3 regions of the Thalassotalea maritima genome follow, and region 3 is predicted to be linked to each of the others. Evidence: predicted binding sites of a transcription regulator. Region 3 holds the regulator's gene; each other region holds the start of a gene.
What was found. Region 3 encodes sigma-54, which starts transcription at its own class of promoters, with help from an activator protein. Its sites were predicted from a motif close to GTTGGCACGNNNNTNGNNT; they were not measured.
Positions count from the first base shown of each region.

Region 1: ACAX20_RS07910 (PEP-CTERM sorting domain-containing protein) is a predicted target of sigma-54. The motif match lies at 1,726-1,744, and genes of this name have one in related genera.
Region 2: glnA (glutamate--ammonia ligase) is a predicted target of sigma-54. The motif match lies at 1,751-1,769, and genes of this name have one in related genera.

Region 1 is NZ_CP166919.1:1,760,851-1,764,138, forward strand. It holds gene ACAX20_RS07905 (3-deoxy-7-phosphoheptulonate synthase) at 1-918, shown strand, start outside; gene ACAX20_RS07910 (PEP-CTERM sorting domain-containing protein) at 996-1,667, opposite strand; gene ACAX20_RS07915 (hypothetical protein) at 1,924-2,154, opposite strand; gene ACAX20_RS07920 (low molecular weight protein-tyrosine-phosphatase) at 2,163-2,648, opposite strand.
Region 2 is NZ_CP166919.1:2,970,547-2,973,834, reverse strand. It holds gene ACAX20_RS13230 (DUF4124 domain-containing protein) at 1-40, opposite strand, end outside; gene glnA (glutamate--ammonia ligase) at 274-1,680, opposite strand; gene ACAX20_RS13220 (fasciclin domain-containing protein) at 2,147-2,653, opposite strand; gene typA (translational GTPase TypA) at 2,946-3,288, shown strand, end outside.
Region 3 is NZ_CP166919.1:387,884-391,171, forward strand. It holds gene ptsN (PTS IIA-like nitrogen regulatory protein PtsN) at 1-295, opposite strand, end outside; gene hpf (ribosome hibernation promoting factor) at 299-586, opposite strand; gene ACAX20_RS01690 (RNA polymerase factor sigma-54) at 611-2,071, opposite strand; gene lptB (LPS export ABC transporter ATP-binding protein) at 2,157-2,885, opposite strand; gene lptA (lipopolysaccharide transport periplasmic protein LptA) at 2,920-3,288, opposite strand, start outside.

The sequences.
Region 1 (3,288 bases), 1.4 Mb from region 3:
ATCATTTGCGGCAAAGACAAGCGACTATTGGTTGTTATCGGCCCCTGCTCGATCCACGACCCGCAAGCCGCGTTAGATTATGCTGAAAAGCTTAAAGCTCTACAGCAGAAATACAAAAACGAATTGTACATCGTTATGCGAGTGTACTTTGAAAAACCGCGTACCACGGTCGGTTGGAAAGGCTTGATCAGTGATCCTGACTTGGACAAATCGTTCAATGTGGAAAAAGGTCTGCATCTTGCCCGCGATTTACTGGTGAAAATTAATGATATGGGATTGCCTGCCGCTACCGAATTTCTCGATATGGTTACCGGTCAATATATCTCTGATTTGATCAGTTGGGGCGCAATTGGTGCACGTACCACCGAATCACAAGTACACCGCGAGCTCGCCTCGGCTTTATCATGCCCTGTTGGCTTTAAAAATGGTACCGACGGCAATATCAAAATTGCCATTGATGCAATTCACGCATCACAGGTACCTCATGTATTGTACTCACCGGATAAAACCGGACAGATGTGTATTTACCGTACAACCGGTAATCCGTATGCGCACGTCATTTTACGCGGTGGTAAAAAGCCTAACTATTTTAAAAACGATATCGATAACACCTGTAAAAAGCTAGCACAAGCGAACATTACACCAAGTGTTATGGTTGACTGCTCACATGGTAATAGTGAAAAAGATCATTTAAAGCAACATAATGTCGCAACTGAGCTAGCCGAGCAAATTAAGGAAGGTTCACATGGTATTTTTGGCGTGATGATTGAAAGCTTTTTGGTTGAGGGTAAACAAAACGTTATTAATCCAAACGATTTAACCTATGGACAAAGCATCACCGATGCCTGCGTTAATTTAACCCAAAGCGAAACCATGCTCGATATTTTGCAACAAGCTGTTCAAATAAGAACGCAATAGATATTTCAGTTCAGCTTAAAATAACGTAAAAAACCACTGCTTTGGCAGTGGTTTTTTATTATAAAGATAACTAATTTCTAAACCGTTAGCTTCAATTTGCGAGAAGCTAATCCCGCTAGACCTAATAAAAACATTGCAATAGTTGAAGGCTCTGGAACGCCAGTCTTTGGGTCGCCACCGCCAGAATAATAAGTATATTCAACTTTAGCGTAACCTTTTAAGCTTGTATGAGGATCAATATCAGTCAATAGATTCACTCCTGGACCAAAATCTATTTTGAATGTAATTTGACCATCCGCTAAAAACTCGTTTGTTTTAATTGAGCCTAGACTCATGTCAATCCAAAATTCTTTAGCATACAATCCATTACCGTGTGAATCCTTACCTAAATAGTAGCTTTTAATTGGATTTACAGTATACCCTTTATCATTGGAGTAGTTTGTACCTCCACTAACATGCTCGGTAAGCCCATAGTATTGGTCATCTATAAAAACTGTAACGTTCTCGTCGACAACATTGGCGTCGAGATCGCCCATCACAAAGACTTTCAAAAATGAATCGGTATCATCTGCCCTATCGTCAATGTTAAACGTAAAAATAAAGTCTTCACCTTTGGTCTCTTGATGTTTTGATGCAGATACCATTTTAGGTTGAGGATCAGAAGTAATCATTTCTGCGTTAGCAAACGTTCCTGCGCAGCAAAGTACAGAAAAAAATGCCATTTTTATAAAATACATATTCATTTTCATGCCTTTTTACTCTTTAATGAGTCGGTTTATTCATGTGTTTGTTTCGATATAAATCAACACGCAAGATACAAGCCAATAAATTTTTACTTTTTAGAACAGCAACTTATGACAACATCAACTAGTAAAAAACAAGTTTTGTAAAGGTTCTCGACAGGAGAAAAGAGAAAGAAAGAGAAAGGACGCAGCTAAACAGAAACAATCTACAGCTACTAGATAAATATAACTAGCAGCTCTCGAATCCAGAAAACATTAGATATTATTTTCGTTTCTTACCAAGCTTTACAATGCCGTAAGCTAAAGCAGCACCAATCGCCATGGTAACTGCCAAGGGCATAAACCACATAAAAAAGGTTTCAAAAACACGCTGCCAAACCAAACCTTGTTCATTATAAAAAACATCATTGGCTGCTCGGTATACTTCTAGGGCCGTTGAAATAATGGCTAAAATCAAAGCCACAATTAAGGCGAAGTTAATTTGTTTGCGCATAACAAATCCTATCGTTGTAATTGACGTAATAGGCCTTCGCTGGCGTCCTCGATTAAATCAAGTACCAACTCAAAGCCGCGACTGCCGCCATAATACGGATCTGGCACTTCCTGCTCAACAAAATTTTCACTGTAATCAAGAAATAAACGTACTTTATGATGGTGTTCTTCAGGTGCCATCGCTAACAAGTTCTTCATATTATCCGTATCCATCGCTAGTATGAGTGAAAATTGCCCAAAATCTTCAACAAGCACTTTGCGTGCACGAATACCTTTGAAGTTATAACCGCGTTCACATCCAGCTTTTTGCGCTCTTGGATCGGGTTGTTCACCTTGATGAGCGCCTAACGTGCCTGCTGAATCAATCGTTACATCAATACCATACTCAAATGCTTTTTGACGAAAAACCGCTTCAGCTGATGGGGAACGACATATATTACCCATACACACAAACAGTACGGAATCAATTTTGTTATTATTAATATTATCAGACACTTACAAGAACCCTGTTCAATAAAAACACTAACTAACCTGCTAAAACCTTAACTTATTTTGGGGTAAATGCATACTTCTTTGGCGTATTTTTGGCGTATTTTTGGCGTACAAGACTTAAATAAATCTAAACAGATGGGCCAATATCAAGGTAAATCCCTGGCAAGGCTGTTTTGAAGATCACGCAAAGTAAAAAACGATTTGAAACAAATGTATCTGAATAGCCATTAACACAATGAAAAGCTATATAACGAGCGCGTCGGCGCTACCTGTGGATCTATTCATAGAGATATAAGAGCAGGCTCTTATTAACTCTATTGGGGTGTCGGTATCCATTCAAAACTTAAAGTGGATTTAATAAGGGCTTTGGATTAAAGATTTCACCCGACCGAGCCTGCCGTTCAATGTTATACGCTTCACGATTCGCGTTAGTAATTGCGAAATCATTTGCCGTTAGGTGGTGCAAATAACTATGTCACAACAGTTTTTGCACATACTTTCATCAATCAGGATGTATAAATTCCCTGTATATCTAAACACTTACGTTAAAAACCAACTTGTTACTATTACAGTTTTTTACATAAATTTTACATGCCCAGCATTGTTTAAATATCAAACAACACATATGATGCGGGCCTTGATT
Region 2 (3,288 bases), 730 kb from region 3:
CACACCGAACCATGTACGTTAGTCCTTCGTTGTTAAGCATTTGCTTATATTTATTATTATGGCATAACATAACGCGAAAATTTTCAGCGCTATCAGCTAATTTACCGAACAAATCGCCTTTGATCTAGTATTTGTTTAACATTGTTGTAACAAAGGGTTTTTCATGCCAGCTAACGATTTAATTGGACCATTCGATGATTCGCTTTTGGTGAGTTTAACTTGAGGCGAAAAAAAACCCGCATCACTGCGGGTTTTTAGATCACTTACAAGCGATTATACGCTGTAGTACATTTCGAACTCAACTGGGTGAGTTGTCATGTTTAGGCGCTCAACTTCGTCACGCTTAAGGGCGATGTATGCGTCGATCATGTCGTCATCCATAACACCACCAGCTGTTAAGAACTCACGATCGCTGTCAAGAGCAGTTAATGCTTCTTCTAGAGATGCAGCAACTTGTGGGATCGCAGCTGCTTCTTCAGCTGGTAGATCGTATAAGTCTTTATCCATTGCATCGCCAGGGTGGATCTTGTTCTTGATACCGTCAAGGCCAGCCATAAGCATTGCTGAGAATGCTAAGTATGGGTTAGCTGTTGGATCAGGGAAGCGAACTTCGATACGACGTGCTTTTGGTGAAGGTACTACCGGAATACGGATTGACGCTGAACGGTTACGTGCAGAGTAAGCAAGCATTACTGGCGCCTCGAAACCTGGAACTAGACGCTTGTATGAGTTAGTAGAAGCGTTAGTGAAAGCGTTTAGTGCTTTAGCGTGCTTGATGATACCGCCGATGTAGTAAAGCGCAGTTTCAGAAAGACCACCGTATTGGTCACCTGAGAATAAGTTAACACCGTCTTTCGCTAGAGATTGGTGAACGTGCATACCAGTACCGTTATCACCAACTAATGGCTTAGGCATGAAAGTAGCTGTTTTGCCGTATGCGTGTGCAACGTTGTGTACAACATACTTGTAGATTTGTACTTCGTCAGCTTTGTTAACCATAGTGTTGAAACGACAAGCGATTTCGTTTTGGCCAGCAGTTGCTACTTCGTGGTGATGAGCTTCAACAACTAAGCCCATTTCTTCCATTACTAAACACATAGCTGAACGTAGATCTTGTGAAGAGTCTACTGGTGCAACTGGGAAGTAACCGCCTTTTACGCGTGGACGGTGACCGTGGTTACCTTCTTCGTAGTGTGTTGCACTGTTCCAGTGTGCTTCTTTGTCGTCAATGCTGTACATAGCACCAGACATATCCGCTTTGAATTTCACGTCGTCAAAGATGAAGAATTCTGGCTCTGGACCAATTAGTACAGTGTCTGCAATACCTGTTGAACGCATGTACTCTTCAGCACGCTTAGCTACTGAACGTGGGTCACGGCTGTAACCTTGCATTGTTGCAGGCTCAAGAATGTCACAACGAATGTTAAGAGTTGTTTCTTCAGTAAACGGGTCTAGAACAGCAGTTGACGCGTCAGGCATAAGAACCATGTCTGATTCGTTGATACCTTTCCAACCTGCGATAGATGAACCATCGAACATTTTACCATCTTCGAAGAAATCTTCGTCGATTTGGTGGTGAGGTAACGATACGTGCTGCTCTTTACCTTTTGAGTCAGTAAAACGCAGGTCAACGAATTTAACGTCATTTTCTTTAATTAGATCTAAAACTGCTTGTGACATGAAAGTCTCCGTATATATTGCAGGTTGATTATTAAAATTATTTGTCGATATTCGACTGATGCCAAGTTGTAAGCGATAACCGTGCCAACTTTATAATCTCTTAATTATAAAGGGATTTATGTAATTCGGCCTGGCGGAAATCTGCTTTTTGGATCTTCGTGGTGCGCATTTGCACTGTTGTGGTGCATGGTTTGTTTGTGGGCGCTCATTACCTTATTACGAAAGAAGATCCTTGCTGATCCATTGCTGTACGGAGAATAACAACCGACTACACACTTGTCACACATTTACGTCATTTTGATTACTTTTAGTTACAATTTGTCGTTGCTTGTTGTGACAGTAGTCATTTTGATAACGATGCTTATGGCTCGATAAAATGGCTCTAGCATGCCCAGGCATAAAGAATATAAAAATGTGAGCCATATGACTCACATTAGGAAAGAAAGTAAGTGGATCAGATGGGGCTTTATTCAGCTGGTGGCAAAATGACAGAGTCAATAACGTGAATCACGCCATTGCTTGTCTTAATGTCGGTCTTGATCACATTGGCTTCATTTATCTGCACGCCAGTGTCGGATACCGTAACGGCAATATCGCCACCTTGCACAGAAGTTGCTGAGCTGAGCGAAACAACGTCGGCCGCCATAACTTCACCAGCGACGACGTGATAAGTCAGAATTGCAGCAAGTTTGTCTTTGTTTTCTGGCTTTAAAAGATCTTCCAATGTGCCTGCAGGCAACTTAGCAAAAGCCTCATTGGTTGCTGCAAATACAGTAAAAGGACCATCTCCCTTTAATGTATCTACCAAGTCCGCAGCTTGAACGGCAGCAACGAGAGTTGAGAAAGTATCATTAGAAGCTGCTGTGTCAACAATGTCTTTTTTTCCGTAGCCGCCTCCTGCAAAAACCGATGCTGAATACAACAAAATTACAGCTACAAAAATTTTGGCTAGACTGATTCTGGTTACGTTCATTATGTTTTCCCATATTTGTTGTGGTAAGTAGTACGAGCACTCATTACCGCATGACATGTGCCCGCTGTTCTATTTGACGTTGAAAAATACGCATGACTTAAGTGAATAGTTCAAAAAGCATTCAAATTAGTTGGCCTTGTAGTTGTCTACAAGCCATACAGCAAAAAATAAAGGCGGTGAGTTATCTGAGAAATATTGCGGTTTATTTGTCGGAATTAGTTTATAATACGCGCGATCAAATTTTTATACTCAATTTAACAGCCTTGGTGCAAGGCTGAGAAGGGCTAGAAACGTGTTAGATAAATTACGTAACATCGCTATCATTGCGCATGTTGACCACGGTAAAACAACTCTTGTAGATAAATTATTGCAGCAGTCAGGAACGCTTGACTCACGCGCTGATGTTGATGAGCGTGTGATGGATTCAAACGATATCGAAAAAGAGCGTGGTATTACCATTTTGGCAAAAAATACTGCGATTAACTGGAACGACTACCGTGTAAACATCGTTGACACCCCTGGTCACGCCGACTTTGGTGGTGAAGTAGAGCGTGTTATGTCGATGGTAGACTCTGTGTTGTTGATTGTTGACGCGCAAGAAGGTCCAATGCCGCAAACGCGTTTCGTTACGCAAA
Region 3 (3,288 bases):
TATCAACTGGGCGATTATCAATCGCATCAAAGTCGATAGGCTTATCGCAAGTCATGAGCACGGCAATTGGCTTTTCGCTGTTATCTATTTTTACATGGGGAATAGCAATGCCATTACCGATACCCGTGCTGCTGAGTTTTTCTCTGTTAATAAGGCCGTTGAGCAAGTCCTTGGCACTTGCAGAAGATATTTTATTAGCGGCAATGAGACTAATTTGCTCAAGTATATTTTTTTTACTGTTGGCCGGAGCTGCACATATTGTGCAATCCGGCGACAACAAAGAGGTAAGATTCATAGATTAATGACTGGATAATTTGGCCTTATGTTTGAGCACCTGCCGATCAAGTTTGTCAACGAGCGCATCAATTGATGCATACATATCAACGTTTTCGGCGGCACCAAAAATTTCACCTTGGTTAACATTAAGGGTGGCTTCTGCAATTTGTTGTAATTTTTCAACTTTTAACACGACGTAGACATTATTAATGTGATCAAAATGTCGAGACAGTTTTTCAAATTTTTGTTCTACATAACTTCGCAGAGAATCGGTTACTTCTACGTGGTGCCCAGATAGATTGATTTGCATAAGCTCGATCCTTATCGTTGGTGCTTAAATTAAGCTCTTTCTTTGGTTTGATGGAGGTATTCCCAAGGACTCTCGATATTTGGCTATGGTTCTACGTGCCACGTTAATGCCTTGCTCGGCAAGTAACGCGGTAATCTTGCTATCGCTTAACGGCTTTTTCGGATTTTCCGCTTCGACCAGCTTTTTGATTAACGCGCGTATGGCTGTAGATGAACATTCTCCACCGCTGTCGGTACTCACATGGCTTGAGAAAAAATACTTTAATTCGAATATTCCTCGCGGCGTGTGCATGTACTTTTGTGTGGTAACTCGCGATATTGTTGATTCGTGCATTTCGACCATTTCAGCAACATCATTTAATACCATCGGTCGCATTGCTTCTGGACCGTGTTCAAAAAACGCTTGTTGTTGTTGAACAATACAATTAGATACCTTTAATAAGGTGTCGTTGCGACTTTCTAGGGATTTGATAAACCATTTTGCTTCTTGCAAATGTGAGCGAATAAACTGGCTGTCTTGCGCTGACGAGGTTTTTGCCATGGCCGCATAATGATTATTAATATTCAACCGAGGTGTGGTGTCGGGATTTAATTCAACTTGCCAGCGACCATTTTTTTTGAATACTGAAACATCAGGGATCACATATTCTTCTTGCGATTGGGCTATCGCGTCACCTGGTCTTGGGTTGAGACTATGAATTAAGCGCATGACTTGCTGAAGCTGATCTTCTTTGAGCCTTGTCTTTCGCATAATGGTGCGAAAGTCACGATTAGCCAACAGGTCGATATGATTAGTAATAATCAATTTGGCTTCGCTTAAATATGGTGTATCGGCGTCGAATTGATTAAGCTGGATTAATAAACAATGTTGTACCGAAGAAGCAGCGACGCCAATAGGGTCAAACATATGGATTCGTTTTATAACCGCTTCTACTTCATCGAGTTCAACGTCGTCATTGCCTAAACTTTCTAAAATATCGGTCGGTGAGACGGTTAAGTAACCAGCATCATCAATCGCGTCGATGACTGCAATGGCGATACTGCGATCAACTTCAGTAAATGGAGTGAGTTCCATTTGCCAAAGTAGATGATCGTGAATGGTCTCGCTGGTTTCCCCTTGGTAAGTAAATTCTTCAGAAAGATCTTTACCTAAACCAGTATTAGATGTCCCCGCGCTATAGCTGTCTTCCCAGGTACTATCGATTGATAATTCTTGCGGAATATCTTCTTGCGACAATGCTTCGGATGTTGAGATTTCATCTTGAGTCGGTGTGGCATCTTCACTGCCATCGTTGCTGTCGTTTGATGTGTTGTCTGCGCTGTGTTCTATCGTTTCATTGGCTTCAAGCAATGGGTTGCTTTCTAGCGCTTCTTGAATCTCTTGCTGCAAGTCCAACGTCGAGAGCTGCAGCAATTTTATCGCTTGCTGCAGTTGTGGAGTCATCGTTAAATGCTGGCCAATGCGCAGCTGAAGACTGGGTCTCATAGACTGTGTAATTCCTACAAACTCAATTGTTATTTATTTTCGGCACGCTAGCTAGTGATGGCGATGCGCACCTTATGTCTCTTAACTATAGCGTGAATTTCTCGCCTAAGTATACATCTCTGACTTGCTGATTTGCCAAGACCTGTTGGGCATTCCCTTCAGCAATGAGTTCACCATGACTGACGATGTATGCGTGTTCACAGACATCAAGCGTTTCACGAACGTTGTGATCGGTGATAAGTACGCCGATACCGCGATCTTTGAGGTGTAAAATAATTTTTTTAATATCGCCGACAGAAATAGGATCGACACCGGCAAATGGTTCGTCGAGCAAAATAAATTGTGGATCAGCAGCTAATGCTCTGGCGATTTCAACGCGGCGGCGTTCACCACCAGATAAGCTCTGTCCGGTATTTTCAATGATATGGCCAATATTAAACTCTTCTACTAACGAATCTAACTTTTCTTGACGTTGCACGGTATTTAAATCTTTACGGGTTTGCAAAATGGCCATAATGTTATCGTAAACGGACAGTTTACGAAAAATCGACGCCTCTTGTGGCAGATAGCCTATACCATGTCTTGCCCGCTCATGCATTGGCGCTAAGGTTAAATCGGCCTCGTTCAAGGTGACGCTACCGGCATCACTGGCAACCAAACCTACAATCATATAAAACGACGTTGTTTTTCCGGCGCCGTTTGGACCAAGCAAGCCTACGACTTGTCCAGCCTTAACTTTTAAGCTGACATTCTTTACTACCTTGCGACCTTTATAGGCTTTAGCAAGGCTTTTTGCTTCCAATATTGCACTCATAATTATCTAGTTTTTGCCTTACCTATACACGACCTTAGTTAGGTTGCTTTTCTTGCTCTATTTCATCTGGCTCAATGATGGTGGTGACGACGCCTTTACCATCAGTCGCGCCATCAGCGGTTAATGTTTCTGTGGCTAGGTTATAGGTAATGGTCTCGCCTTGAACCATGCTGCCCTCTTGGCTCACCTTGGCATTGCCACGAATAACAACGGTGCTGGTGGTTGGTGAATAGCTAATTTCGTTAGCTTGAAGTTCAATTTTGTCGCCATTTTCAAGTGTCTGGCTAAACTTGGCTGGTTTACCTTTGGCTAAATATTTTTTTTGTTGGGTGCCTTTGATATTACTCACTTGCACCAGATCCGCTTCAATAGCGAGAGAGCCTTGGCTGATTTTGACGCCTCC